4 regions of the Marinobacter sp. RI1 genome follow, and region 4 is predicted to be linked to each of the others. Evidence: predicted binding sites of a transcription regulator. Region 4 holds the regulator's gene; each other region holds the start of a gene.

The links. Region 4 encodes FliA, which starts transcription of late flagellar genes. Its sites were predicted from a motif close to CTAAAGTTTNNNNNNNNNNNGCCGNTAA; they were not measured.
Region 1: a site for FliA is predicted at 3,334-3,361, ahead of ACAM27_RS09720 (methyl-accepting chemotaxis protein). Genes of this name have one in related genera too.
Region 2: a site for FliA is predicted at 2,785-2,812, ahead of flgM (flagellar biosynthesis anti-sigma factor FlgM). Genes of this name have one in related genera too.
Region 3: a site for FliA is predicted at 5,161-5,188, ahead of fliD (flagellar filament capping protein FliD). Genes of this name have one in related genera too.

What each region holds. Positions count from the first base shown of each region.
Region 1 covers NZ_AP031605.1:2,166,753-2,174,215, forward strand. The annotation lists gene ACAM27_RS09705 (DUF1631 domain-containing protein) at 1-1,688, shown strand, start outside; gene ampD (1,6-anhydro-N-acetylmuramyl-L-alanine amidase AmpD) at 1,794-2,405, shown strand; gene ACAM27_RS09715 (histidine kinase) at 2,405-3,292, shown strand; gene ACAM27_RS09720 (methyl-accepting chemotaxis protein) at 3,409-5,439, shown strand; gene ACAM27_RS09725 (cob(I)yrinic acid a,c-diamide adenosyltransferase) at 5,467-6,024, opposite strand; gene ACAM27_RS09730 (ketopantoate reductase family protein) at 6,048-6,932, opposite strand; gene ACAM27_RS09735 (valine--tRNA ligase) at 6,937-7,463, opposite strand, start outside.
Region 2 covers NZ_AP031605.1:2,385,304-2,392,766, reverse strand. The annotation lists gene ACAM27_RS10720 (LysR family transcriptional regulator) at 1-23, opposite strand, end outside; gene ACAM27_RS10715 (protein-glutamate O-methyltransferase CheR) at 58-885, opposite strand; gene ACAM27_RS10710 (chemotaxis protein CheV) at 921-1,850, opposite strand; gene flgA (flagellar basal body P-ring formation chaperone FlgA) at 2,035-2,742, shown strand; gene flgM (flagellar biosynthesis anti-sigma factor FlgM) at 2,870-3,196, shown strand; gene ACAM27_RS10695 (flagella synthesis protein FlgN) at 3,204-3,674, shown strand; gene ACAM27_RS10690 (pilus assembly protein PilB) at 3,746-4,489, opposite strand; gene ACAM27_RS10685 (peptidylprolyl isomerase) at 4,694-5,302, shown strand; gene mnmC (bifunctional tRNA (5-methylaminomethyl-2-thiouridine)(34)-methyltransferase MnmD/FAD-dependent 5-carboxymethylaminomethyl-2-thiouridine(34) oxidoreductase MnmC) at 5,308-7,203, shown strand; gene ACAM27_RS10675 (CBS domain-containing protein) at 7,294-7,463, shown strand, end outside.
Region 3 covers NZ_AP031605.1:1,976,958-1,984,420, forward strand. The annotation lists gene ACAM27_RS08855 (hypothetical protein) at 1-942, opposite strand, end outside; gene ACAM27_RS08860 (flagellin) at 1,114-2,637, opposite strand; gene ACAM27_RS08865 (flagellin) at 3,022-4,506, shown strand; gene ACAM27_RS08870 (flagellar protein FlaG) at 4,577-5,008, shown strand; gene fliD (flagellar filament capping protein FliD) at 5,231-7,210, shown strand; gene fliS (flagellar export chaperone FliS) at 7,247-7,463, shown strand, end outside.
Region 4 covers NZ_AP031605.1:3,053,496-3,060,958, forward strand. The annotation lists gene ACAM27_RS13810 (chemotaxis protein CheA) at 1-374, opposite strand, end outside; gene ACAM27_RS13815 (protein phosphatase CheZ) at 393-1,178, opposite strand; gene cheY (chemotaxis response regulator CheY) at 1,200-1,583, opposite strand; gene ACAM27_RS13825 (RNA polymerase sigma factor FliA) at 1,744-2,487, opposite strand; gene ACAM27_RS13830 (MinD/ParA family protein) at 2,520-3,332, opposite strand; gene flhF (flagellar biosynthesis protein FlhF) at 3,406-4,719, opposite strand; gene flhA (flagellar biosynthesis protein FlhA) at 4,775-6,949, opposite strand; gene upp (uracil phosphoribosyltransferase) at 7,173-7,463, shown strand, end outside.

The sequences.
Region 1 (7,463 bases), 890 kb from region 4:
AGCTCAGCGATTTCTACCAGGAATGCAACAAAACCCTGATCGCCGCCGGCGTGCTGCCTGACATGAAGCGGGCTCCGGTGGGTGGTGCTCAGGTAGCGCCGGGTCGCAGTGCGCCAAAGGCAGGCGGTTCGCCAGCGCCGGCAGAGGAAGCCCCGGCTGCCGAAGGTGCTGCCCATAGCCATGGACCGTCGCCTACTTTCAGTGAGCTGAGTGCGCTGTTGCACCAGGGAGAGACCAGTAGTGCCGGTATGGCACAAACCGGCGCTGTTCTGGATACCGATCGTCTGATGGCGCGCCTGAACGAACTGCAGGGCGCAGCGCCGCAGGGTGAAGGCGACAATGTGGTGCCTTTGCGCCAGCAGTTACAGCCGCTGTTGCAGGGTCCGGAAGGGAAGCGATTCTCAGTAGGGCAGGTCGACAGTGACGTGATCAACCTGGTCTCAATGCTGTTTGATTTCATTCTCGAAGATCGGCAGTTGCATCCGGTTATGAAGGCGCTGATCGGGCGGCTACAGATTCCGGTGCTCAAGGTCGCACTCAGCGACAAGAACTTTTTCAATCGTGGTGGCCATCCGGTTCGCAAGCTCCTCAACGAACTTGCCCTGGCCGCCATTGGCTGGAGCGAGAAACGTGCCGGAATGCGTGATCCGCTTCGGGAAAAAATTGAGGAAGTGGTGGGTCGGGTGCTCACCGAATACACCGATCAGGTAGGGCTGTTCGAGGAATTGCTGAAGGACTTTGGTCACTTCATGGATCTGGATCGCCGCCGTCGCGAGCTGGTTGAGCAGCGCCTTCGGGATGCCGAAGAAGGACGCGCCCGGCAGGAACGTGCCAGTCAGGCTGCTACCGATGTTATCCGTGAGCACACTGCAGGCCGGGACATTCCCGAGCCGGTTTTACAGGTGCTGAACGAGCCCTGGACCCGTTACCTGCAGTGGGTGGTGTTGCGTGAGGGTGAAGAAAGCGAGCGTTGGCTGCAGGCAAAGGCCATCAGCGAGCGGCTGGTGTGGAGTGTTGACCCGCGACCGGTGTCTTCTGATACCCGGGCGGAACTGTTGCGAATGATTCCAGAGGTGGTGGAAGAGCTCCGCAAGGCGCTTCAGGAGATCTCCTGGGATCCGTTTGCAACCGATGCGGCCATCCGGGACCTGGAGCTTGCCCATGTCGATGTTTTCCAGAAACTGGTGACCGCGCCGGTTGTTGAAGACAAGGCACCCACGATTGAGAATTTTGAGGTACCTGAAGCTCCGGCAGAGCCGGCGGAAACTCCCGAGCAATCGGAACCTGCGCCGGAGGTGGTTGACGAGGTGACTGAACCTGCGTCAGTCAAGCCTGCTGAGATCTCAGCCGGCGTTGAGACGGCAGCCGTCGCCGAGGAATCCGCGGAGATCCAATCACCAGTAGCGTCGGCGGAATGGCTGGCGAAGGCGGACGGCCTGAGAGTTGGATCCTGGGTTGAGATGGCCAGAGACGAGACCAGGGTCCGTTGCAAGCTGGCGGCCTTCATCAAGGCCACCGGCAAGTACATCTTTGTTAACCGCAGTGGTGCGAAGGTGGCGGAATATCATCGGGATGACCTGGCGATTGCTCTGCAGGAGCAGGCGATCACCATGCTGGATGACGGCCTGATCTTTGATCGGGCGCTGGAGTCCATCATCGACAACCTGCGTCATAACCGAAAAGACTGATCTCCGGTACTGAGTGCCCGCGCAGGGCACCGGCGACGTCGTGGCATCCATGGGCGCTTTGTGATTCAATCATCTGCATGAGTCCCCTGCGCCGATGGAAACACGTTGTCTAGTATCCAGAACGATCATCACCCACACTCCCTGAAAGATGCGGCAGCACTTTTGCGTTCCAGTGGCCGGTTCCCCGGCGTGCGCTGGTGTCCGTCGCCCAATTTTGGTCCCCGCCCGGACGGTTCCTCTATCTCACTGCTGGTGGTTCACAACATCAGCCTGCCGCCGGAACAGTTTGGCGGCCCGCACATCGAGAATTTTTTCTGTAACTGTCTGGATACTGCTGCCCACCCCTATTTTGAAACGATCGCAGAGCTGAAGGTGTCTGCACACGCGTTGATTCGCCGGGATGGTTCCGTTATTCAGTTTGTCAGCTGTCTGGACAGGGCATGGCATGCTGGCCGTTCCAGTTTTCAGGGTAAGGAGGAGTGCAACGACTACTCCATTGGTATCGAGCTCGAAGGTGCGGATGACGTTCCCTATACCGATGATCAGTACCGTGCGCTGGCGCGTCTGGCGCGCCTGGCAATGACAGCCTGGCCGGAAATCACGCCGGGTCGCATTGCCGGCCACAGTGATATTGCTCCGGGCCGAAAAACCGATCCAGGGCCCGCGTTTGAGTGGTCTCGCTTCCAGACACTGCTGTCGAACGAGGAGATGGCCTGATGTCGTTGGTTGTTTTTCTGATTGCGTACGTGATTCGCCGCAGGCTGGACCGCGCCGATCACCTGGCTGGCGATGAGGTCTGGCGTAACTGGTTTCATCGTTGGGGCCGGGTAGAAGCGGGTCAGGAGCGGTCAGTCTGGAGAGGGGCGCTGCTGGTTGTGTTACCTTCTCTGGCGCTCGCTGGCGCGTGGGCGCTGTCCAGTGAGGCGGGCTACCGCTATGCCCTGTATCCGCTTGAACTGGTGCTGATGGTGGTACTGATGGGAGCGCCGGGCTGGCGCAAGGTGCTGCGAGCCTATTCCGATGCCTGGCGGCGCGGAGATATGCAGGCTGCCTGGCACCATGTTCAAGAGCGCCTGCCCGCCTCCGAAAGAGGAGCGGCGCTATCGCCAGAAGCCATGCACCTGTCGGTGTCGCGGGCGCTGATGGTCTCGGTTTTCGAGCGTTTCTTCCTGGTGGTTTTCTGTTATGCCGTCGGCGGCATAGCGCTGGCTTTTCTGGCTCGAGGGCTTGTAGCTCTGGCGGGCCAATGGCCGCAGGCGGCCGCGCGGGTACGCTATCAGCGGGCAGCCCGGCTTATCGGCTGGATTCCTTCCCGCTTGCTGTCATGCACATTCGGGCTCGCCGGTGACCTGGCCGGCTGGTCCCGGGAAATACGCAAGGTATTCCCGGGATTCGGGAAAAAGACCGCGGATGTGCTCATGATTTCCGCCAACGGGTCGTTAACTGGATATGCACTTGATCCTGCGCGCTTTTCGGAGTTGCACCCGGAAGAGTGGCCCGATTTTGGCGGGCGGAGCCTCAGCGCTATAAGGGACCTCCTCAACCGGAGCATGCTGGTGTGGATATGTGCGCTTGCATTGCTGGTGATCGCAGGCATGGCCTAGCCGGAAAGCAAAAACGGATTACAGAATAACACTAAATAGTGATTAAGTTTTTCCGGCAACGGGCGATAATCAAACAAAAGAATAAAGATTCAGTTGTTAGAAGCAGCGAGGGCTCTGTGAACTATATAATCAATCCGGCTGTAGCACTGATGAATCGGCTGCCCATGGTTTACAAATTCAGCCTCATCAGCATTCTCTTTCTTGGCCCTATCATCGTGCTTTCCTGGTTGGTGATTTCCGGGCTTAACCAGTCGGTTCAGACCATGACCCGCGGCATTGAAGGTCTTGCAGAACTCCAGAAGGTGGAGCGCCTGCTGGTGGCGGCGATGGATTACCGTGACTATCAGGCCCCCGGCATTCTGAAAGACGAACAGCCCTTGCTCGAAAAAGCCAACGAAGCGGCCAGTCGCATGGATGCCCTGTTGGCAGATCTCGCCGAACCACAGCGTTCTTTTGACACCTCCGGCTCCTGGCAGGAGCAGATCCTGGTTGTAAGAGAAGAATGGGAGACGCTCAAAGCCAACGATAACTATCAGGGCAACATTGACCCCCAGTTCAAGTACTACCAGGAGTTTGTGCAGAAGGTGATGGCCTTGCTGCCGGCGACCATTGAAATCAGCGGATTGGGTCAGGATGCGTCCCGGGAAAACCTGCTGCTGTTAGGGCTGGTGCGTTCTGCGTTGCCTGAGTCTCGCACTGTTGTTGGCCGCGCCCGTTCATACGGTATTTTTGCGCTGGTGGAAGGCCAGGTGGGCTATGCACTCAGCGAAACCCTGAATGAAATCTACGATCAGTTGACCAACCGCAGTTCGCTGCTTTCGCCGGCCCTTTCCGTTGCTGTGGAGGCGTCGCCCCAGCTGGCAGAGAGTGCGAGCGGTGCACTGACCCGCACGGAAGAGAGTCTGATGACAGTCCGTGATGAGCTGGACCTGAATGTCATCACGCCTATGCGCCTGGAGCTGCCCTGGCAGGAATTTGACGAGACCGTATCGGCGCAGATGGGATATTACGATACCCTCAGCGATCGTATCTTCGATGTGGTTGCCGGTAATCTTGAGGATCGCCTGGCTCGCCAGACCGGGCAGCGCACCCTGATTCTGGTGGCGCTGATTGCTGTGATGCTGGTAGTGGTCTACCTCTATGTGGGCTTCTTTATGTCTGTGCGGATTGCCATCAACCGGTTCAGCGAAGCTGCAAGAAATGTGGCCGCCGGCGATATGACCACCCATATCCGGTTGAACAACCGGGACGAACTGGGTGAGCTCACCTCTGAGTTCAACAACATGACCGATCGTATTGCTGAGCTTGTCCGGTCGGTGGGCTCTACAACAGCAGATGTTGATCAGCAGGCGGTCCGGGTGAATGACACCGCTTCGGCGAACAGTCAGGCCGTGGCCCGACAGATGGAAGAGACCGGGCAGATCAACGAGGCCATGGGCCAGATGGTGGAAGCGGTCAATGAAGTCACGGAGAGTGCGCACCGGGTGGCGGATAGTGCGGGGAATGCCGAGAAAGATACCGAGAAGGGTCGGGAAGTGGTGGCCGATACGGTCGCGACCATTAACCGGCTGGCTACGGAGATTGCAGGCGCCGTTGATGTCATCAACCGGGTGAGTGCGGACAGTGACAATATCAGTCAGGTTCTGGTTGAGATTAAAGCAATTGCCGAGCAGACCAACCTGCTGGCGCTGAACGCGGCCATCGAGGCAGCGAGGGCGGGAGAACAGGGGCGTGGCTTTGCGGTGGTGGCGGATGAGGTTCGTTCATTGTCTCAGCGTACCCACAAGTCCACTGAGGAAATTGAAGGCATGATCTCCCGGCTTCAGGGTGGTGTAAAAGAAGCGGTATCTGCCATGACCTCAAGTCACGATGCCACGGAGAAGACGGTACAGAAGTCTGGTGAAGTGACCGAAGCGCTGGATCGGATCGCCTCGGGCATTTCCGAGATCGTTGATATGAGCCATCAGATTGCCCAGGCGGCGGAGGAACAGTCGGCCGTGGCCAGGAACGTGAATGCCAACGTGGAGCGCATTGGCGAATTTGGCCAGAGCACTGCCTCCAACGCCGAAGAGACTCTGGCTTCGTCCAGACAGATGTCGGAGCTTACCGCGTCGCTTCAGCGCCTGGTGGAAGCATTCAAGGTGTAATCTGTGGTTGTTGTGAAAAATCCGGCCTCAGAGGCCGGATTTTTTTTGCTCCCAGAGAATCTCCTGGCTGCCATCCCGGCGAGCCAGCACCCGGGCGATGACAAACAGCAGATCGGATAACCGGTTCAGGTAGTGACGCGAGGCAGTATTGATGGAGTCCTCGTGGCCAAGGGCCACCACCACGCGCTCGGCCCGGCGACAGACCGCCCGTGCCAGATGACATTGCGCTGCGGCAGGGCAGCCCCCGGGCAGGATGAAGTTTTTTAGCGGCGGCAGGTCGGTGTTGTACTCGTCCAGAGTCTGCTCCAACCACTCAATGTGATTGTCGCTGATCACCTTGCTGCCCGGGATGGCAAATTCGCCGCCCAGATCAAATAAGTGATGCTGAATGCGCCGGAAGGTATCGATCAGACGGTCGCCAGAGGGAAGCGTCTCAATCAAAACGCCGATATGGCAATTCAGCTCATCGGCCATACCCATGGCTTCCACTCGCTGGGCATTTTTGGCGATACGGTTGCCATCGGCCAGGCCGGTAGAGCCGTCGTCTCCGGTTCGGGTGTAGATCTTCGACAGGCGATTGCCCATGGTCTTGCTCCCTCTGGTAAAAGTCAGTTCAGTTGTTGTACCTGTTCGGCGAGCATTTGGTTCACCTGTGCCGGTATGCCATGTTGATGGCCGAGCCGCGCCAGGTAACCGTTAATGAAGTCGATTTCCGTGGTTCTGCCTGCCTTTACATCAGCCCGCATGGAAGACGTGTTGGCGGCGGTTTTGCGGGCGACAGCCTCAATAGTCTCGCGCAGGTTTTCCGGGGCTTGTTGCGGTTGTCCGGCGGCAGGGAGCAGGCGGCTGATCTCCTCACACAAGGGGGCAATCCATTGCAGGTAAAACGGTTGTGTCAGAATCTCTCCGTTAGGGCAATCCAGAATGGCCGTAAAGGCGTTTATGCCGGCGTTGATCACCAGTTTTTGCCAGAGCCTGGCGAGTATATCGTGTTCAGGGTGGACCATGAGGCCGCTGCTGGCGAGTTGTTGGGCAACCCTTTCGACCAATGGATTCCCCGCCGGGTTCAGGGCGCCGACCCAGGTAGTGCCGCGGCCAGCGTGAACGGTCAGCCCGGGGGCGGGCCGGTTTGCGCCTTCGGTCGTGGATGCGGCCAGTACCGGCCGGTCCGGCCATGTTTCGGTGACCTGCTGCTGGCTCCCCAGGCCGTTTTGGAACAACACAATGGGAGTCTGTTTGGCAATGGAGGGCAGGGCCGCCTTAAGGGCTTCGAGGGTGTCGCCGGCTTTGGTTGTCACCAGGATCAGATCAGGAGACTGGCCGGGTTGTAGCCAGGGAATAATGGCATTGGCTGATTCGCCGTCAATGGACTGAAAGCGATAACAGACGGGGTCTGGGGCCTGCCCCGGGCGGGGCACAAACGCTACCTGCCCGCCAGGTAGCGTTGCGGCCCAGAGCCGGCCCAGGGAGCCGGCACCGAGGATGGCGATCATGGCCTTACATGGCCTCGATTTCTGCCCGTTGCGCACTGAGCCGCTGCAGGCTGCCTTGGGCATCCTTCAGCTTCTCTTTTTCCTTCTCTACGACTTCGGCTGGGGCCTTGGCGGTGAACTTTTCGTTGTTCAGCTTGCCTTCCAGGCGACCGATTTCCTTGTTCAGGCGTTCCAGCTCCTTGTCCAGGCGCTTGAGTTCGGCGTCCTTGTCGATCAGGCCGGCCATGGGCACCAGCACTTCCATTTCGCCTACCAGTTGGGTGGCGCTCATGGGAGCTTTGTCGCCCTCGAACCATTCCAGCTTCTCAAGTTTGGCCAGGGAAATGAGGAATTGGCGGTTGTCGTTCAGGCGGCGCTGATCGTCGGCGTTGCCGCCTTTCAGAAGTACCGGTACCTGCTTACCCGGGGAGATGTTCATCTCGCCGCGGATATTACGCACCGCTACAATCACGCCTTTCAGCCACTCGATATCGGCGGCCACGGCGGCATCCTGCTTGCTGGCATCCGGCTGCGGGTAGGGCTGCAGCATGA
Region 2 (7,463 bases), 670 kb from region 4:
TGTCGGAGGTTCAGATTCTCCACATCGGTCCCCTACTCCGCATTGAACAGTTCCCGGCTATTTTTTGCGATAGATGATGCCAGGGTGACACTGGACCATTTCGTAGAGATTGGGAAGCCCGTTCAAAGACTCAGAAGCACCAAGAATCAGATAGCCTCCGGGATTCAGAGCACCATGCAGCCGGGTAAGAATGTCCTTTTTCAGTTCCGCTGAGAAATAGATCAGCACATTCCGGCACATGATGATGTCGAACTTGCCAAGCATGTATCGATCCAGCAGGTTCAATTCCTTGAATTCCACCATGGACTTGATTTGCGGTCGAATCTGCCAACCACCGTTGGCCGAGGGGGTAAAAAAGTGCTTTTGACGCTCCGGCGACAGACCGCGGCCGATGGCGATCATTTCATACTCGCCTCTCCGGGCAACCTCCAGCACGCTTTTGGAAATGTCCGTTGCCGTGATTTTTACATCCCGCAGCTTACCCGGCCGGGTGCGGCGGAATTCGTCAATTACCATGGCGACGGAGTATGGCTCCTGGCCAGTAGAACAGGCGGAAGACCAGATTCTTAACGGCTGGAGTGAACTGCGCTCGGCAAACTCTGGCAAGAGCTTTTCCTGCAGAATCCGGAACGGATGGTTGTCCCTGAACCAAAGTGTCTCGTTGGTCGTCATCGCGTCGATGACCACCTCGCGCAAGCCTGCCCTTCCAGGCCTCTTTAATCGTTCCAGAAGCTCTCCAAGGGAATTCAGGCTGTTTTCTTCGAGAATGCGCCGAAGCCTGCTCTTTACAAGATACTGTTTGTTATCACCCAGCAGGATGCCGCACGCATCCTGCAGGAACTTTTTAAAGGCTTCGTATTCCTGGGGCGTTATGTCCGCTTTCATTGGATCTCTTCGTGGGTGAAACCATCAGCCGAGCATCAGTGCTGATCAATAATTTCCATTACTCGCTCGGCCAGCTCATCCGGGCTGAATTTCGCCATGAAATCGTCTGCGCCCACCTTCTGCACCATCGCCCGGTTGAAGACACCGCTCAGCGAGGTGTGCAGCATTACATACATATCTTTCAGAGCCGGATCTTCTTTGATTCTGGTAACCAGGGTGTAGCCGTCCATTTCCGGCATCTCAACGTCAGAGATAATCAGAGACAGGTGATCATTTGCGCGCGATCCATCCTGAGTTATCTCTTTGAGATACTGCAGTGCTTGCTTGCCATCGTTTTTGGTAACCACTTCCATTCCTATAGCGGTCAGGCAACGCTCGATCTGCCGACGAGCCACCGAAGAGTCATCCACCACCAGCACAGGCAGGTGGCCCGGCACACGTTCGGCACTCCTGGCAACCAACTCCTCCGTAACATCTTCCCTGAGCGGAGAAACTTCTGCAAGAATCTTTTCTACATCTATGATTTCTACCAGCTTATCATCAATCTTCGTCACCGCAGTCAGGTAAACATCCTTTCCCGCACCCTTGGGTGGCGGAAGAATATCCTCCCAATTCATATTCATGATTCTCTCGACACCAGCCACGAGAAAACCCTGCGTTTTACGATTGTATTCCGTAATGATCACAAAGCTTGTAGCTAACTGCTCCTGCGGTATGCCCGCGAGCCCTATCGCCATGCTCAGATCAATAATGGGAATGGTCTCCCCCCGAACATGAGAAACGCCTCTCACCACCGTTTTACTGTTGGGAATCGAGGATAACTTGGGACATTGCAGCACCTCTTTAATCTTGAAGACGTTGATACCGTATAGCTGCTGCCCCCGGAGCCGAAAAAGTAATAATTCCAGCCTGTTCTTACCGACCAGTTGCGTTCGCTGATTAACGCTGTCGAGTACCCCTGTCATGATGCTTTACTCCTGGCGCGCCTTTACCGGCATCAATATTGCTTTGACCTTTGTAAGGTGTTTTCAGGCCTGTCCAAGACAAATCTTTGACGCCTGCAACCTGTTAACGGTTAACGGCCCGAAAACCCGAATCCTTAGCGGATTTCGACAATACACACAGATAAACACAGCATAGGACAAACCGGTGCGTATGCGAATCATCTTTTTGGCTGCATTGTGTCTATCACTGAGCCCAATCACTCTGTCTTCAGAGAGAACCAATGCTGAAGCCATCCGTGACGCTGCCCAGACGTTCCTGGCAGAGTGGTCCAGAACCCTTGCTGCCGAGGGCTACACGAGCCGCTACGAAGTTGGCGCTATCGACAGCCGCATCGCCCTTGCTGCCTGCAACCAGGGGCTGAACGCCGAGTTTGCGGGCGATCCGCTACAGACCACCAGCCCGTCGGTCCTGGTTTCCTGCAGTGGTGAGCGCCCCTGGAGAATGTACGTTACCACCAGCGTCGAGGTTCACGGCCCTGCCCTGATAGCAGCCCGTCCTCTGGCGCGGGGCGAACGCCTGACGCCGGACCTGGTCACCGTAAATTCGGTGCAGATCAATGCCAGTCGTCGAGGCGTCCTCACCCGCAAAGAGTCCGTTTCAGGCATGATGATGCGCCGCCCGGTGAACGCCGGCACGGTAATGACCCCGGATCTCCTTGAAGCTCCCAACGCGATTGAGCGGGGTGACCATGTTATTATCACCGCGCGCTCAGGCTCATTCTCGGTATCATCTCGCGGTAAGGCACTGGCGAGCGCGGGCGTTGGAGAACAGGTACTGGTGGAAAACCTCCGCTCGTCCCGGACAGTCAAAGCTCGTGCCGTCGGCCCCGGGCGGGTCGAAATTCCGATGTAAGGCGGCAAACAGCAAGAGCGGCAAATGTTTTCCGTTTTGTAACTAAAGTATGGCGCGGATTTGCCGTTAAGCAGATATAAACCCGAATACGCCACTTTCTTGTGGCCCCAGGCAAGCAGGTATTGATATGTCAGTTGACTTAAATGGAATTGGCCCCGGCCAGGTCAACACCACGCGCACCACGGCCGACAAAGCCTCAGGCAATCAAACGTCACAGGCGCCCACAGGCGAGCAAGCCAAGGCCCAGAGCCCCGCTGCCCGTGGCGAAAACGTGAACCTGAGCAATCAGGCGAAAAACCTGAAGCAACTTGAGCAGAAGCTGGGGGACTACCCCGAAATGGACGATGATCGCATCGAACAGATTCGTTCTGCTCTTGAGAACGGCACCTACAAGGTAGATGCCCAGAAACTGGCCCAGAAAATGCTTGAGATGGATAAAAGCATTTTCGGGTGAGTAAAGCATGACTGCACATGAACAGTTGAAAGCGATTCTTCAGGAAGATATCCGCCAGCTTGAGTCGCTGGCGGAAGTACTCCACCAGGAAAAATCCGTGCTCTCCTCTGCGGATATCCAACCCCTCCAGGAAATGACCAGCCGGAAAAACCAGATTCTTGAGGGCATACGCGAACGCGCCAAAAAGAAGATTCACCTGCTGGTGAATATGGGCTACAAGCCCAATGCCGGAGAGCCATCACGCTTCATTCGCGCCGCTGGTATGGATGAGCTGTACCAACTCTGGAAAGACGCCGACACCCGTTTGCGCGAATGCCAGGCCGTGAACCAGAACAACGGCCGAATTCTTGGCCACCTGCAAAAGCGCCTGTCACGCCTTACCGACATCTTCCGAGGTGCTTCCGCTCAGCAGAAGCTCTATGGTGCCAAAGGCCAGCAGACCAACGTCTCAAGCACCAACATTCTGGCCAGCGCCTGATACGCCCATCGCTCACAGACAACGAAATGCCCGGAGATCTTCCGGGCATTTTTCGTTTCAGGGCAAGATTTTCAACGCGTATAGATGGTCATCTGGGAATCCGGGTGAAAGCGGATATCGCGAATGCTGACATTGCCCATGGGTGGAGTCTGGCCGCCCACCACGCGAATATTATCCATCCGGATTTCCTCGATACGCTCCGGAAATGCCAGCCTCAGGCCTCCGTCTTCCTGTAGCGAGTAGCGAGGCTCTGAGTCCCGGTAATGCACACCCGTAATTGTAAGGTCTGAATCCAGAAAACTGAGCACCGGCACGAATACATTTGCCGCCAGTCTGATCCCTTCCACCACATCGACATCGGGAGATTCTCCTGAGAGATCGTCCCGGGCGCTGGCGGGCATGGAAGACACGGCCTCCAGACGCTCCATCAGGCCAATACCGCTTTGTGCAGACACCCCTGACATTTCCTCTTCCGAGAGGGGGGTGAGTCCGCTCCGCTCGTAGAGTTCGCCCGCTCCGGCGCCTATCTGCGCTGCATTGGTGTTGCTGGACGCCAGTGACACCAAGGGCTGAAATGGCAAGGTGACCATGGTAACCAGCGCTGCTGCATTGCGGTAACGCGACTGATGCTTGAGTACGCGGTGGAGTTCCCTCTCTGAGATCCAGCCGGCAGCAATTAACACCTCACCGAGGCGCTGCCCGGTTTCCCTCTGCGCACGAAGCCCTTCTTCCAGCTGACCTTCAGACAGGTAGCCACGATTGATCAGCAACCGGCCAAGCCGGGATTTCTCTTCAAAACCCTGACGGATTCTCACCAGATTCCTCCTGCAGTATCAGTGATCACCGTACAACCCGGCCCGGTATTCAACAGTCAAGTGAAGCGTAGCCCACAACCTCTGAGCGTGCTGTTCTGATTTGCCCTTAATGGCGTAATGATCTGTTAAGATCTGCACAAACTACGTAATAACCGGATTATCTCAGTATTCTGGTCACCACCTGTAACAGAGAGCTGCCTTGAAATGACAAATCCCGTAAAACTCGTCCCGATTGTGATGTCTGTCCTGTTTGCCTTCGTTGCCACTCTGCTGACCACCTCACCAGCCGTGGCGCAGAACGAGGAACCGGCACTTCCTGAGGTCCGTTTTGTCACGACGGAGGGCTCTTTCGTGCTTCAGCTTCGGCCCGATGTTGCGCCCAAAACCGTGGAAAACTTTCTGGCTTACGTAAACAGCGGTTTTTACGATGGCACCATCTTTCACCGGGTTATTCCCGGCTTCATGGTTCAGGCCGGCGGATTCGATGAGAACCTGGGGCGTAAACAGACCCGAGCTCCCATCGTGAACGAAGCTACCAGCACCCTGCCCAACCTTCGCGGCACCATCGCCATGGCCCGAACCAATGCGCCGGATTCTGCCACCAGCCAGTTTTTCATCAATGTGGCCAATAATGATTTCCTGAACGCCGGAGTTCGGGGCCCGGGCTATGCGGTTTTCGGCAAGGTGACCGATGGCATGGGTGTGATTGATCGTATCGCAGGGGTCCAGACCGGCTACCAGCGCGGAATGGCCGATGTTCCGGTGAGCCCGGTCATCATCGAGTCCGCCGAAGAAATCACAAAAGACAACTAAGCCCCATGATTAACGACCTTCGTCCGCCGGCAATGGAACCGGCGGAGCTGATATGGCGAGACGGAGTGCCTGAATCAGCGCGCTTTGGCGACGTTTACTTCAGCAGAGATGACGGTCTGGCCGAAACCCGTTACGTGTTCATCGAAAAAAATGGACTACCCGGGCGCTTCGCCGAACTGGACAGGAACAGCCACTTTGTGATCGCCGAGACAGGTTTCGGAACCGGGCTCAACTTCCTGGCGACCTGGGCCGAGTGGCTGGCTCAACGACCTGACGATAAAGACCACGCAATTCTTCACTTCATCTCGGTGGAACGTTACCCCCTGTCTCTGGCCGATCTGGAAAAGGCCCTGGAGAGCTGGCCGGGGCTGCAGCCCCTGGCTCGGGAGCTGATTGAGAACTACCCACCGCTGATCAAAGGAACGCACCGCCTGGTACTTGGCGGTGGCGCTATCAGGCTTACCCTCTGTTTTGGCGATGTACTGGACGCCTGGAACGAACTGGAATTCGTAGCCGACGCCTGGTTCCTTGATGGGTTTGCGCCGTCGCTGAACCCGGACATGTGGCTCGAAAAAGCCATTCATCAGATTCGGGCTCACAGCCAACCAGGCACCACCCTGGCCACCTTCACCTCGGTCGGCAGGGTTCGTCGTGCGCTGGCAGATGAAGGCTTCGAGATGGCGAAAGTTCCCGGCTTCGGGCGCAAGCGGGAAATGCTGACCGGCAGACTGCCAACCTCGGAAGAGGTCTCTGCCCCCACTGTCGGAACTGACCCCATCGTCATCATTGGTGCCGGGATCGCCGGTGCCGCTCTGGCCCGCAACCTGGCGGAACGGGGCGTTCCGGTGGTGCTTGCCGACCAGGCCAGTGGCCCCGGAGCAGGAGCTTCCGGTAACGACCAGGGGGCCCTGTACGTAAAACTCGGTGTCGAGTACAACGACCAGACAGAGCTCGCAGCCACCGCGCTTTGCTTCAGTCAGCGCTTCTACCAACGCTGGCAGGGCGAGTTCTGGCACCCAAGCGGGTTGCTGCAGCTTGCAGCCACAGACCAGGAGCAGGATCGCCAAAAGCGGTTTCTGGAACGTAGCAGCTACCCCGAAAACCTGCTGGGTGCCGTATCACCCACCGAAGCTAGTCGTATTGCCGGCATACCGGTCCAGCGCGAAGGGCTATGGTTTCCGGGTTCCGGGTGGCTACAACCGGCCCGAGCGTGCAAAACGCTGATTGAGCACCCACTCATCCACACGATTTTCGGGTTCAAGGCCGGTACGCTGAGGTGGGCAGACAACCACTGGGTCATTCAGGCCAGTGACGGAAGATCTCTCAGAGCCGCAAAGGTTGTGGTTGCTGCCGGCCATGAAAGCACTGCCCTCGCTCCAGTACCTGAGGGCCAGTCGCTGCGCCTCAAGCCCATTCGCGGACAGGTCACGCGCATACCCGCAGACGACTGCCAACTTCCAGACGTGGTCATTTGTGGCACCAAATACCTGAACCCCGCTTATGACGGCAGTGCCATAACCGGCGCCACATTTGATCTGCGCGACGATAACCCCGAACCAACGCCCAAGGGACATCAGGAAAACCTGGACCAACTTCGGGAACTGCTGCCCTCCGTAAACATCTCAGAACACATACAGGCAGAACATCTTCAGGGGCGCGTGGGATTTCGCTGTACCACACACGACTATCAGCCGGTGGCTGGTCCGTGCCCCGGCAACAATGAGATATCCCGGACCGGCGTGTATCTGCTCACCGGTTTTGGCAGCAAAGGCCTGGTATGGGCTCCCCTGCTGGCGGAATATCTGGCCGACCGGATCTGCCAGCAACCGGCCTGCCTGAATACCCGGCTCGCCCGTCGTGTGGAAACGGGACGCCTTTACCGGAACCAACTAACCGTATAGTAATAAACTCGAGCTATAGCGAACGGTCCGGCGGCCGATAAACCGTCATAAGGTGGCAGTAGAGGGGGAAATCCCCGGAGAGGTGGAACCATGTCCATTTTCGTCAGTGAACCCGGACGTCCGATCGGAACCCGGTTACCCGAAGCGTTCCGAAGTCGCCGGGTGGGCGATGTCACCGAGCTGTCGGAGTCTGCGTCCATTTCTGCCGAACACAGCGAGGCTACCGACGCCGAGTTCCAGCAGGCGGTGCACAGCGGCGG
Region 3 (7,463 bases), 1.1 Mb from region 4:
CGCCATGATGCTTTCATTGATGGTGGCCGCCAGGCGTTCCTCATCGTCTTCCGCGGCCAGCGCGAAGCCGGTGCGGTCGGCGTATTCCGCGATGGCCAGGCAGAGGGGCTGCAGTTCGTCCCTCAGGCTGGCCGTTTGAGCGACCTCCGCCATAATGGCGCGGCGCAGTAGCACCACCAGTTCTTCCACAGCGGCATTGGGCATCAGAGTTTTCTGGAGCGCCAGGATCAGCAATTCATCTTCTGCCGCGGCATCCAGGAAGATTTCGGCGTTGGGGTTATCCAGGTCGTATTGTTGCTGGATGATTGTGCCGACAAAGTGGCCGATTTCCTGGTGTGGCAGACCTTCCTGCCGAAGCAGGGCAATGGCGTCCAGCGCCAGATCGCTGTCGGCTTTGTGAACCTGAAGGTGCTGCGCACACGAGAGCATGCCGGAATAGACAGAGTCCCATTCCGATCCGCTTTGGAGTAACTTGCGGTAGTGCAGGTAGGCAACATCAAACTGGCCTTGCAGCTGTTTGGCATGAGCAACGCCGCAGAAAGCGGCGGCAGATTGCCGGTCGCATTCCAGTGCCTGCAGGAAATACTCCTCCGCCAGGGCGGGGCGCTCGCTCTTCAGTGCCCAATAGCCCAGGTTGCAGTATTGCTGGGCCTGCGCCGGTTGCCGATTGAGACTGGCATTGAACAGGGCGTGGGCCTTTTCAAGCTGGCCGTCGTCCATCTCCACTCGGCCGAGCAGGCCAAGGGCCGCTGCGTGATCGGCCTCCAGCGCCAACGCCTGATTCAGGTATTCCCGGCATTCATTGCGCGCTTTCAGCCGCTGAATGTAGGAGAGCCCGTTGCTGTTGGACTCGCCATACGCCAGGTTTGCCTGGAGCACCAGGCGCGCGACCTGAGCCTGAACGGAGCGGGAAAGATGCGCGTTATGATGTTGTACTTGCATGGAACACCTCGTTACCAGCCAATATCCGATGCGGCAAAGGTCTGCAGTTTTTTGACGGTTTGCCGGGGTTTGGGGGTGGTGTTGCGAAAGGTGTGCCAGTTTGGTGGGGAAGTAATGAAAAACGGCCAGGTGATTAGCCTGGCCGTTTCTGGATCATCTATTTTACTGAGGTTAGCCCTGCAGCAGCTGCAATACCTGTTGTGGACGTGCATTGGCCTGGGCGAGCACAGATAGGCCGGCCTGCTGGAGAACCTGTGTGCGGGCAAGATTGGCAGATTCCGCTGCGAAGTCTGCATCCTGAATTCTGGAACGCGCCGCGGTAAGGTTTTCGGAGGTGGTGCTCAAGTTTGCGATGGTAGACTCAAGGCGATTCTGGGCTGCACCCAAGTCTGCCCGGATGCTACTTATTCTTTCCAAGGCAGCGTCAACTACTGCCAAGGCACTGGTAGCTCCGGCGACGGTGCTAATGTCTACATCTGCTACTTTCTCCGGTGTTGAGCCTACGGCGGTGTTCGCCCCTGTATCCAAAATGCTGCCAGTATTAGCGCCCGCTGGAGCCGCCTGGGTTGCTGTGGATTGAAGAGCAAAGCTCACAGACGCATCGAAAGTCAACTCGCCGGATACTCTGGTGCTGTCTGTTGCAGCGGCGCCGCTGGTCAGCGCCTCACCGTTGGTATCTGCTCCCGTAACGGTGATTTGGTCACCGGCTGTGGCTGTGAAATCCTGGATTATTATGTCTTTGCCACTGGGATGAGTAAGCTTTACGCTGCCATCGTTATTAACTTCGGCCGTGATGCCAGTTTTACCCGAGGCCGCGTTGATTTCTTTGGCAAGAGGCGTTAAGTCGTTTGCATCAGTAATCTGAGCAGCGATTGTCGCCGAGCTTTCGCCATTATCGAGCGTAAGTGTTACCGTCTGAGGCACGCTGCCAGTGAAGCCGCTCAGGGTGGCTTCGGTTCTGGCTGTGGCTTGAACGCCGGTGGTTGCTGCCACCTTGTTGACGTTCTCTGCAATAGCTTCGGCAGTATCTCCGGCTGCTATTGGAACCGTCTGGCTGTCCAGCGAGCTGGATATGGTAAGCGTTTGCTCACCGATAGTATTTGCCGCAGCTGGAGTGGCGGCGGCCGCTGCCGCAGATCCCGTTCCCGAGTTTGGGGTGCTATTTACTGCGGATCGGGTATTGTTTGCCAGGTCATTGATTCTGGCGCTGTCCACTGAAACCGCAATGGTTTGGTTTTCATTAGCGCCGGCCTGGAATTTCTGAGCCTGGAAGGTGCCGTCGAGAAGCTTCAGGCCGTTGAACTCGGTGGTCGTGGCGATGCGCTCAAGCTCTTCCTTAAGCTGGTTTACCTCAGCTTGCAGAGCTTGCCGGTCAGACGCCGAGTTTGTTGCGTTGGCAGATTGCACGGCCAGCTCACGAATCCGTTGCAGTATGGAGCCTGACTCGCTGAGTGCGCCTTCGGCAACCTGCGCCAGAGAAATGCCATCGTTGGCATTTCGAACGGCCTGATTCAACCCTGTAATCTGTGAAGAAAAGCGTTCGCTGATCGCGAGGCCGGCAGCATCATCTTTGGCAGAATTGATTCGCAGGCCGGATGACAGCCGTTGAAGAGTGGTATCCGCATCCCTCTGAGATGCATTGAGGTTGCGCTGAGCATTCAGCGACGCAATGTTGGTGTTGATGATCTGAGGCATATCATTTCTCCCGCTCAGAGGTGCCGGATACTGGGTGCCCAATGCAAAAAAGGGAGCCCTTGCCGGCGGAAATTCGTTAAATTGCCGTTTTGCTTTGTGTCAAGCGAATTCTGTGCCAGTTTTTTGTTTCTGTGCCCAAGATGTTGTTATTAAATATTTATTTTTGGACTCGTGGCTTGGTTGAATATGTGTGCGGCGAGTTTTTGGCGGTTTCAATCGGAAGAAGATTGCCGGTTTTACATTCCTTTACAAAATCCCTGGAATTTTTTCTAAAGCAACGGGGTGGGGTGCCGTTAAGTGGAGTAACAGGGCGGCGCTTCCAAATTAAAAAAGAGCGCCAGACCTTTTCCATGAAATAACGACATTTGTCGGAGGAGAAGCATAATGGCTCTCGGTATCAACACTAACATTGCGTCACTGTCTGCTCAGAATCAGTTAAACAAATCTCAGCAGCTGTCTAATCAGGCGTTGGAGCGTTTGTCTTCCGGTTTGCGGATTAACTCTGCGAAAGACGATGCCGCAGGTCTGGCAATTTCCTCGCGTTTCGATGCTCAAGTCCGCGGGCTGAATCAGGCCGTCCGTAACGCGAATGATGGTATCTCTCTGGCTCAAACGGCCGAAGGCGCTCTTGGCGAGACTGGAAACATCCTTCAGCGCATTCGAGAGTTGTCAGTGCAATCCGCCAACGCGAGTAACTCTTCGTCTGATCGCCAAGCATTGCAGGATGAGGTTAACCAGCTTGTCTCCGAATTGGATCGGATCTCAACTACTACCAACTTTAACGGCCAAAACCTGCTGGATGGCACCTTTGGTACGGCGAAGTTTCAGGTCGGTGCTGATGCCAACCAGGTAATTACTGCGTCAACTGGTAACTTCCGTACCGACAACTATGGTAACAACAACGTTACCAGTGTGTCGGCTGCTGCCAACATCACTGGAACCGTCACTGATGCTAATGTAACTGCTGGCACTGGCGTGCGGATAGCAGACGCAGCGCTGAGCATCAGTGGTTATCTTGGTTCCAGTGGCACTATCAGTGTAGCTGCCGGGTCTAGCGCCAAAACTGTTGCTGCACAAATCAATGATGCGTCATCAAAAACTGGTGTCACTGCAGATGCCATCACAGAGGGTACGGTCACTTTTGGTGGGGCTGGGTCGTACACCTTCGATATTATTTCGGATAACTCTGCGGCTAACGCGGCTAGGGTGTCCTTCACTATCGGTGGCACAACTGGTGCTGACAACCTTGCCAATGCTGTGACGGCCATTAACGATGTTAGCAGTCGGACTGGTGTAACGGCTTCTGTTGATAAAGACAGTGGTCAGCTCGTTCTTACTAATTCGACAGGTGAAGACATCTTCCTGAAGAATAATGACACCAACAACACCAACGCTGGAACTGTCAGCTTCGGAAACGGTGATCTTGCTGCTGCTGGTGCCGCTGATAACAACATTGGCATCACTGGTGAAGTGAGTCTCGACTCTGAGAAATCGTTCAGCGCAACAGGAACAGCAAACGCGGTTTTGGCTTCTGCTTCAGTGGCCTCAACTCGGCAATCAGTTTCTTCTTTGGATATCACTGACTTTGATGGAGCCACTAAAGCTCTGAAAATCGTAGATGCAGCTTTGGCTGCAGTGAACGGTCAGAGATCCAAGTTTGGTGCACTCCAGAGCCGGTTCGAGACAACAATCTCTAACCTGGAGGCCACTTCAACAAACCTCAGCGCGGCCAATAGCCGGATCTTGGACGCTGACTTCGCAGCAGAAACCGCGAAGCTTTCCAAATCCCAGGTTCTGCAGCAGGCTGGTATCTCTGTGCTGGCTCAGGCGAACGCCCGTCCGCAGCAGGTTTTGTCCCTCCTGCAGTAAGGGGCTAGCGGTAACAGCCGGAACCTTCGGGTTCCGGTTTTCCGCCGTTTGAGGATAGCGAGGTAAAGCTATGAATGACGTTAACCTGAATAATCCGAACCTGAAGCTGGTGAATGCCAGTGACCGGGCTCAGGTGAAGGCGCTGTCGTCATCTCAGGCCGAGGGCCGGAATGCCCCTGACCTTGCTGCTTCTGCTGCCGGCGCGACCCAGGTTCAACCGAACGTTGCCAAAGATTTCTCCAAAGCCGAGCGATTGCAGGAGCTTAGTGAGGCGCAGCGTGAGGAATTGGATCAGGCGGTCAGCCAATTGAACGATTTTGTTCAGAATGTGCAGCGGGATCTGCAGTTTGAAGTGGATAACGAAATGGGCCAGACCATTGTTAAAGTGGTTGATCAGCAAACCCAGGAAGTCATCCGCCAGATACCGGATGAAGTGGCTTTGAGGTTGGCAGAAAAATTGCAGCAGGACGAACCGCTGACGTTGTTTAATATCAAAGTGTAAAAGCTTGCCGCTTTTGCGCGGATGATCGCAACGGTATTTCAGCACCGCCGCACCTGAGAAGGTCCGGCGGTGTTCTGCGTTATGGCTGCGGTGAGCATGATTTAGAGCTAAGCTAGGTTTAACGCGTTGTTACATTTTTCTGTGCTGTGGAGGCAAAGTTTTGCCGCTTTCGGCCGATACAGAATACAGTGAAGATATTAGCCCCTTCGAGGAGGCATGATTATGGCAGGTATATCATCGTTGGGCATCGGGTCTGGCGTGTTGAGTTCTGATTTAGTTGATCAGTTAGTCTCTGCAGAACGCAAGCCGACCGAGCAGCGCCTGAACTTTAATCAGCAGCGAACCGAGGCGCTGATTTCTGCCTATGGCACTTTGAAAAGTGCAATTACTGAGCTTCGCCTACCTATGCGGCAGTTGAGCTCCCCTGATAATTTGAAGGCTTTTTCAGGTAGCTCATCGAATGATGGGGTGAGTGTCAGTGTTGATTCATCAAAAGCCAGCCCGGGTAGCTACACGGTTACCGTTGAAAGCCTTGCCCAGTCGCAGTCTTTAGCCTCTGGCAGTTTTAATGATCGTGACGCTACTGCTATCGGAAGCGGCTCACTTACTATCTCCGTTGGCGGTAAAACGGCTGCCCTCGCTATAGATAACTCAAACAATACGCTAGAGGGAATTGCCCAGGCAATTAATGAGGCAGATGTTGGTGCCAGTGCGGGTATCATCGATACTGGCAGTGGTTATCGCTTGGTTCTCTCATCTGATAAAACTGGCTTGGACAATGCCATTAGCATTTCAGTCAGTGACGACGATGGTGATAACTCTGATTCCGCAGGCCTTTCCCAGTTTTCGTTTGACGGTACCACGAATAATCTGACCGAAACGGTTCAGGCTAAAGATGCCATTGTGAAAGTGAATGGCATCTCGATAAGCCGCCCCACCAATAGCATTGAAAACCTGATAGACGGCGTGTCACTTGAAGTATCCGAGGAGGGAGTTACCTCGACTGTTAAAGTGGAGCAAGATCTGAGCAAAGTTGCCGATCGCGTGGGTTCGTTTGTTGAGAAATTCAACGCTCTGCAACAAACTATCAAAGGTCTGTCGGGTTTTAATGCTGAGACCGGACAAGGCGGAATACTCTCTGGGGACTCCACTATTCGCGGTATTCAGAATCAGATGCGACAGATTATAGGGCGCGTTGTGCCAGGTCTCGAAGACGCGTCTGTTCGCACCCTAGCAGACGTAGGCATTACGACCAATTACGAAACGGGTGGTCTTGAGTTCGACAGAGCCAAGTTTACCGAGAAGTTGCAATCTAACCCCGATGATGTAACCGCTCTGTTTGCTGAACAGGGGCGAGCGTCAGATGAACAGATTCAGTTTATTCGCAGTGGCGTTAATACTGAGCCTGGCAGTTATAGTGTCAACATTTCGCAGCTTGCGACACAGGGTACTTTAGCTGGAGCGAATGTTGGTACAGGAGACGTTACCGTTGACGCGGACAACGACAATTTAACCTTTTTGGTTGACGGGGAAACATCAGTTTCCATTCAGTTGGATGCTGGCACGTACACGCGTGAAAGTCTTGCTGCTGAAATTCAGGAGAAATTGAAGAACAGCTCAGCACTTGCGGCGACCGGGCGTTCTGTTAGTGTCGAATTTGATTCGTCCGGTGGTGCGTTTAAATTTACTTCGGATGCCTTCGGTAGCTCATCCAATGTAAGTTTGACTTCTGTTGATACCAATTCTGCCGCCACTTTGGGGCTAGATGTGTCTTCTGGTATTGCAGGACAAGATGTTGCGGGAACTATAAATGGCCAAAGGGCGACTGGTGAAGGCCAGACTCTGCGGGTTGAGGGGAGTGTCGGTGCCGCGGGCATGCAAATTAAGGTAACCGGGGGGGCGACCGGAAACCGTGGTGAGATCGACTTTATTCAGGGTGTTGGGGAGCGTACTGTCGACCTGATAACAAGCATCGTTGGCATGGATGGGTCTCTGGAGGCAAAAACTGACGGGCTTCAGAAGGATTTGGAACGAATAAGCGAAGATAGGGCAAGGCTGGATCTTCGTATCGAATCTTATCGTGAGCGTCTTGTTGCGCAGTTTTCAGCGGCGGATTCTCTGATCGCACAGCTCAACAGCACCCAGGATTATGTAAGTCAGCAACTCGCCGCACTTGCACCTCAAAACAACCGGAATAACTGATCGGCGTTAGCCGGTTAGCGAACGAAGAGGTCTGATATGAACGGTTTACAAGCGTACCAACGCGTTAATACCCAAACCAGCATCACCGATGCCGATCCCCACAAGCTCATCCAGCTGTTGTACAACGGTGCTATTGAGCGCATCAACATGGCCAAGGCTAAGATGCAGGCCAAGGATTACGCCGGCAAAGCGCAGTTGCTGAACAAGGCTATCGAAATCATCGGCGGGCTTCGCTCGTTCCTCGATTTCGAGA
Region 4 (7,463 bases):
GCATCCAGAGCTTCAATCAGTTCGTCCGGCGCGGGCGTCGGTTCTTCCCGGTTGCGGACTTCTTCGAACATGGCATTAACGTTGTCCAGCGCCTCCAGCACCACGTCCATCAGGTCCGGTGTTACCTTGCGCTTGTGATTCCGGAGAATATCAAACACGTTCTCCGCAGAGTGGCAGCAATTAACCAGTGCCTCCAGCTGAAGGAAGCCTGCGCCCCCTTTCACGGTATGGAAGCCACGGAAAATGGCGTTCAGCAGATCGCTGTCATCGGGATGCTGCTCCAGATCCACCAGCTGCTCCGACAACTTTTCGAGTATCTCGCCGGCTTCTACCAGGAAGTCCTGCAGGATCTCTTCATCAGCATCTAACGCCATGCGTCACCCTCTTTATTATCAGAATCCGAGACTGGACAGCAGATCGTCCACATCGTCCTGTCCCGAAACTACATCTTCCCGCTCATCGGCCTTGATCTGGGGCCCTACCCCTTTTTCGGCCGATTCTTCTTTTTCTTCAATCTGATGCACTGTGCCGGTCAGTTGATCAACGTGGCTGGCCATCACCACCAGACCAAGAAGGTTGTCTTCCACCTCTTTCACCAACGCGGTGACCTTCTGGATAACCTGACCGGTAAGATCCTGAAAATCCTGAGCCAGAAGGATTTCCGACAGGTTCTGGTACAGACTGTCGGAGTCTGTCGTCAGGCCAGCGAAGAACTTGTCGATGCGACCGTAAAGCTCCCGAAACTCCGCAGGCTCCATTTCACGACGGCGCAGACGCTGCCACTCATCCCGCAGGGAAACCGCTTCATCCCGCATGGCGTGAGCCACCGGCATGCTTTCCTCAACCAGATCCATGGTGCGGTTCGCCGCCTGGCTGGTCATCTGAACCACATAGGCCAGACGGTCAGAAGCGTCGCTCATCTTCGACAGCACTTCTTTCTGCTCGGCATTACGCGGGTCTATCTGGAAGTTCCGGATTGCCTCATGGAGGCTGCGGGTCAGTCGCCCCACTTCCCGATACAGACTCTGATCGCGAACCTCGCTCAGTTCATTGATCAGGGTCATCGCCTTGGCATAATTCCCGGCGTTTACATTCTCGGCCAGGTCGGAGGCCTGCTTTTGAAGCTTCTCCGCCACCTCCGGATCAAGGCCCTGATGGTTCTGTTTGGTATCACTCATGGCGAGCCATCCGACCTCTGGTTACTGGATTCGTTCGAAGATTTTCTCGATCTTTTCCTTCAGCACGGCTGCCGTGAAAGGCTTGACCACATACCCGTTCACCCCGGCCTGAGCCGCAGCCACGATCTGGTCCCGCTTGGCCTCTGCCGTTACCATCAGAACCGGCAGGTTCTTCAGGTTTTCATCAGCACGGACAGCCTTCAGAAGGTCAAAGCCCGACATGCCGGGCATGTTCCAGTCAGTCACCAGGAAGTCATACTTGCCGCTTCGGAGCATGGGCAACGCGGTGTTGCCATCGTCTGCTTCATCCGTATTGGTGAAGCCGAGATCTCGCAGCAGGTTTTTGATGATGCGTCGCATTGTGGAGAAGTCATCCACAATGAGAATTTTCATGTTCTTGTCCAATGGGACCTCCAGTCAGTAACACCCGGAATTCATTCAGCCTTTTGGAAGTCTAGCAGGCTGCTACCTTAAGCGCTTATTGTGTGGTGTTTGCGCACGTTGTAAAGCATCGTTTACCAAAAGCTACACAGCTTGCTGAAAGAGAAACACAGCACCTGGCCGATCAGTCGTTGTCACCATCCCGCCACTCGGCCAGCCGGCTGCGAAGTCGCAACGCCGCCTGGCTGTGAATCTGGCTTACCCGGCTCTCACTGACCCCTAGCACCGCACCGATTTCCTTGAGGTTGAGCTCTTCCTGGTAATACAGGCTCAATACCAGCTTTTCACGCTCAGGCAACTGCTCAATGGCGTCTGCGAGACTTCGCTGGAAAGCGCCTGAAGCAATACCGTCCAGCGGATTATCACTCGCTTCTGCTTCTTCTATCGGCAGCTCGCCGGATTCATTGAGCTCATCAAGACTAAAAAGTCTACCGCTGTTAGCGTCGGCGAGTGAGGCATGATACTCGTCCAGACCAATGCCAAGCTCTTCAGCTACTTCGGCATCCTGGGCCTCGCGCCCGGTACGATCTTCCACCTGCTTGATAGCACTGGCGATTCGCCGGGCGTTGCGATGCACTGAGCGGGGCACCCAGTCGCCTTTGCGGATCTCATCCACCATGGCGCCGCGGATGCGAATCCCTGCGTAGGTTTCAAAGGTGGCACCTTTGCCGGAAGAATAGCGCTGCGCGGCCTCCAGCAGGCCAATCATACCGGCCTGCATAAGGTCTTCCAGCTGCACTGATGGCGGCAGCCGGGCCATGAGATGAAGGGCGATTTTCTTGACCAGCGGCGCATGCTCTTCAATCAGGGCTGAAGGGCTCCTGGCGCCGGCCTGATGGTAAATTCCCAGATTTTTCGCCAATGTCATGTATCCGGTTTTCTTGTAGGACTGGATTCAGATCAGACTTCGACGAGCCGCTCCACGAAGAATTCGAGATGCCCCCTGGGAGAGGACGGCAAAGGCCAACTGTCCACTTTTTCGGCCAGAGCCCGGATAGCCAGCGAGGCTTTCGCCCTCGGATAGGCATCCAATACCGCTTTCTGTCTTTGGACGGCTTTCTTGACGGCCTCGTCGTAAGGCACGATACCTACATATTGTAGTGCCACATCCAGAAAACGCTCGGTGACCCGGGTCAGTTTTTCAAACAGATGGCGGCCTTCCTGCTCATTGCGGACTTGGTTTGCCAAGATACGGAAGCGGTTGGTGCCATAATCCCGGTTCATCAGCTTGATCAACGCGTAGGCATCGGTAATGGAAGTAGGTTCGTCGCAGACCACCAGCAGAAGTTCCTGCGAGGCCCTGAGGAAGCTGACCACCGATTCAGAAATACCTGCGGCGGTATCCACAATCAGAACGTCAATCTGGTCGCCCAGCTCACTGAAAGCGTTGATCAGGCCGGCATGTTCCATGGCGCTGAGCTGGGTCATACGCTGGGTGCCGGAGGAAGCCGGTACAATCTTGATACCACCAGGGCCATTCACCAGCACGTCTTTCAGATCACAATCGCCGCTGAGTACGTCTTGAAGATTTCGATTGGCGGTAATGCCGAGCAACACATCGATGTTGGCGAGCCCGAGATCCGCGTCCAGCAAGACAACCCGGCGCCCCTTCTGGGCCAGGGCGATACCGAGATTGACCGAAACATTGCTCTTGCCGACACCGCCCTTGCCGCCGGAAACCGCAATCACCTGAACCGGATGTGGTCTGCTCATACTGTTATCAGTCTCTTACTACGTTCTTGTACGGGCACGCGTGCCGGTGTTTTATTCTGGTCGCCAACGAGGCTCAGGCACCTTCGGCGACTGTCTGTGCGCTCTGCACGGCCTTAAGCCGTTCTACGCCCAGGCGCACTAACGGAATGGCCTCCGCCCTCTGGAGATCTTCCGGTATCTTCTGGCCATCGGTGTACCAGGCCACCGGTAAGCTGGTCTCCATAACGAACCCGAGCGCTTCGCCCAGGGTCAGGGCCTCATCAATCTTGGTCATGATGCAGCCTGCAAGGCTTGCCATCTTATAGCAATGCCACACGGATTTCATGATACGTGGCTGACTGGTGGCGGAGACCACCAGATGTGTACGGATATTGTGATCGCTGCGAGCCAACTCCGCCAGTTGTTCCTGGTAACCGCGGTCGGCACTGGTCAGGCCGGCAGTGTCAATCAGCACCAGGTGTCGATCCGATAACTCATCAAGAATGTCATCCAGGGAATGGCTCTCATCCACCACACGCACGGGCACATTCAGGATGCGGCCGAACACGAAGAGCTGCTCATGAGCGGCCACACGATAGCGGTCGGTGGTCACCAGTGCCAACGAATCCGGACCATGCTCAAGGACGTAGCGGGCCGCCAGCTTGCCAATGGTGGTGGTTTTGCCAGACCCGGTTGGCCCGACCAGGGCATAGATACCGCCGGCATCAAGCCAGTCTTCGCGACCGGTACGAACGCCGGTCGCCAGCATTTTCAGTGACTGCTTCCAGCCGTCCTCCAGACGCCCGGCCCGGTGCCGACGGGACAGAGAGCCGGCCAGCTCCGCGCCCAAACCGAACTCCTGCAGGCGCTCGGCCAATCGTTGCTGAACTGCGCTGTTGCCGGTCGGCGTGGCAGTTGCAGCCTTACCACTGACCAGATCACGCAGAGAGCTGATTTCGGCACGCATACTGGCCAGTTCATCGGCATAGCCACCGGCGCCGGATTCGCTACCCGCAAACGGCTTTGCCAGCGCTTCATCACTGGGACGTGACGCCGGAAAATCGGCAGTCTCGAAAGACAAGGACGACGCCACGCCACCTGAGGCGCCACTTCCTGCGCGCTTTTCCCGAACCTCACGAATGCGACTGCGGGACCGGTTCAGCTCCTCTTCCAGCCGACGATGCTGCTCGGCCTGCATCTCTGCCAGCCGGGAGCCGTTGGTGGCTTCAACCGCCCTATCGCCAAGACGCTGACGCGCCATGTTTTCGTCGTAGTCGAGTGCCGTCACGATCTCAACACCACCATCAACCCGGCGGTTAGACAGAATAACGGCATCCGGCCCCATTTCGTGGCTTACCTGCTTCAGGGCCTCAGCCATGGACTGCGCAAAAAACCGTTTTACTTTCATGCTGTTTCATCCTCCCACCGGCAAGCACTCTGGCTCCCCGCGATGCTCCGTCGGTTTATTGACCCACAGAAGCGACTATCGTGATCTGTTTGTTATCCGGGATTTCCTGGTAAGAGAGCACATGCAAACGCTCTACCCCGTAGCTGGCAAACTTCGCCAGTACTGGCCGCAAGGGCCCCGAAACCAGCAGGATGGCGGGCTTGCCGAGCATTTCCTGGCGCTGCACGCTGTCCTGAAGGGATCGTTGCAGCTTTTCCACCATGTTGGGCTCAAGCACCAGACCAATGTCATCCTGACCGCCGGATTGTTGACTCTGCTGAACAGACTTCAGCAATAACTGTTCCAGGTCTGGATCCAACGTGATAACAGGGATTTCGGCGTCGTTGCCACAAATACTCTGAACAATCATCCGGCGCAGCGCCTGGCGGGCTACCGTGGTCAGTACTTTCGGGTCCTGACTCTTTGGATGCACGTTCACGATGGCCTCGGCAATGGAGCGCATATCCCGCACCGGCACTTCTTCTTTCAACAGGTTCTGCAAAACTTTCAACAGGATGCTGATGGAAATCGTGGTCGGCACCAGTTCCTCCGCCAGCTTGGGCGAAATCTTCTCCAACTGGTCCAGCCACTTCTGGGCTTCTTCGTGGCCAATCAGTTCATGAGCGTGTTTCTGCAGGATCTGATTCAGATGTGTCGCCACCACGGTACTCGCATCCACCACGGTGTAACCCAGGGTCTGAGCCTGATCCTTCCTGTCGGACTCAATCCAGATGGCGTCCAGGCCGAAGGCGGGGTCCTTGCCGGCAATGCCTTCAACTTTGCCAAACACCTGCCCCGGATCAATGGCCAGCTCCCGCTCCGGATGGATCTCGGCCTCGGCAATGGTCACGCCCATCAGGGTAATCCGGTAGACGTTCGGCATAAGATCCAGGTTGTCGCGAATGTGCACCGAAGGCATGAGGAAGCCCAGATCCTGCGAAAGCTTCTTACGAACCCCTTTGATCCGACTGAGCAATTGTCCACCCTGGGATTTGTCTACCAGCGGGATCAGCCGGTAACCCACTTCCAGCCCGACAATGTCCACCGTGGCCACGTCATCCCATCCGAGCTCGCGGGTTTCCCCCGGCGCCGGCAGTGCCTGCCCCTCGCCGCCCGGACGATCCGGAGAAATTTCCGCACCCTGCCGGGCCGCACCACCAGCCATGCCGCCGCGGCCAACAAAACCACCTTCATCCTCAACCGTTTGCTGCTGTTTCTTCCAGATAAACCAGGCTGCGCCAGCGGCCAGCAAACCAAGGCCGAGAAACGCGATGTGGGGCATCCCCGGAATCAGGCCAAGCAGAATCAGGATACCGGCCGCAATGCCCAACGCTTTGGGAGCGCTGAACATCTGCTGAATGATCTGGCCACCCATGTCCTGGCTGGACGTTACCCGGGTAACCATGATGGCGGCCGACGTGGAGAGCAACAGCGAGGGAATCTGGGCAACCAGACCATCACCGATGGTCAGCAGGGCATAACGCTCCATTGCCAGACCAAAATCCAACCCGTGCTGCATCATGCCGATAGCCACACCACCAACGATGTTGATCGCCAGGATCAGCAAGCCTGCAACGGCATCGCCTTTCACAAACTTCGAGGCGCCGTCCATGGAACCGTAAAAGTCCGCTTCCTGAGCGATTTCCGAACGGCGTGACTTCGCCTCGTCCTGATTGATCAGCCCGGCGTTCAGATCGGCGTCAATCGCCATTTGCTTGCCAGGCATGGCATCCAGGGTGAAGCGGGCACTGACCTCAGACACCCGGCCGGCACCTTTGGTGACAACCAGGAAGTTGATGATCATAAGGATGGCGAAGACCACCAGGCCAACAGCGTAGTTCCCCCCAATCAGGACTTCACCAAAGGACTCGATCACCTTACCGGCAGCATCGCCGCCCTCATGGCCATTCAGCAATACAATCCGGGTGGACGCCACGTTCAGGCCCAGCCGCAACAGGGTGGCCACCAGCAATACCGTGGGGAAGGAGGCAAATTCCATCGGCCGCATGGCGTACACACAGACCAGCAGAATGACGATGGACAGAGTGATGTTGAAGGTGAAGAACACATCCAGCAGGAACGCCGGCATGGGCAGAATCATCATGCCAAGCAGCCCCATCAGCATCAGGGGGATGCCGAGGTTCCCCCGCGTCAGGGATTTGACGTTGTTAAGGACTAGAGCTCTGTCCATGCCGGGTCTGTCTCCACGTATCTGTGCCTGCGGGCATTTTCCGGGTCGAAAATCTGACACCGGGGGTCGCTTTCCGGGTGGTATCGCAAGAACCGTACCAGCCCTTGCAAAATTTGACGTCTGAGCACCTTTCAACGCCTGACGCAGCGGCCCAGATACGGTATCCTTTCGCCATTTGCATTATCCCGATTCAAGCCAGAAACCAGAACACACAGGTGACCCCATGCCGATCCATGAAGTGAAGCACCCTCTGATCCGCCACAAGCTCGGCCTCATGCGCCGCGCCGACATCAGTACCAAAAACTTCCGAGAGCTGGCACAGGAAGTTGGCGCGTTGCTGACTTACGAGGCCACCAAAGACTTCAATCTTCAGGAAAAAACCATTGAGGGCTGGGCCGGCCCGGTCTCCGTGGAGCAGATCCACGGCAAGAAGGTAACCATCGTGCCCATCCTACGTGCCGGTCTGGGCATGCTGGACGGTGTCCTGAGCCTGATTCCGGTGGCCCGGGTGAGC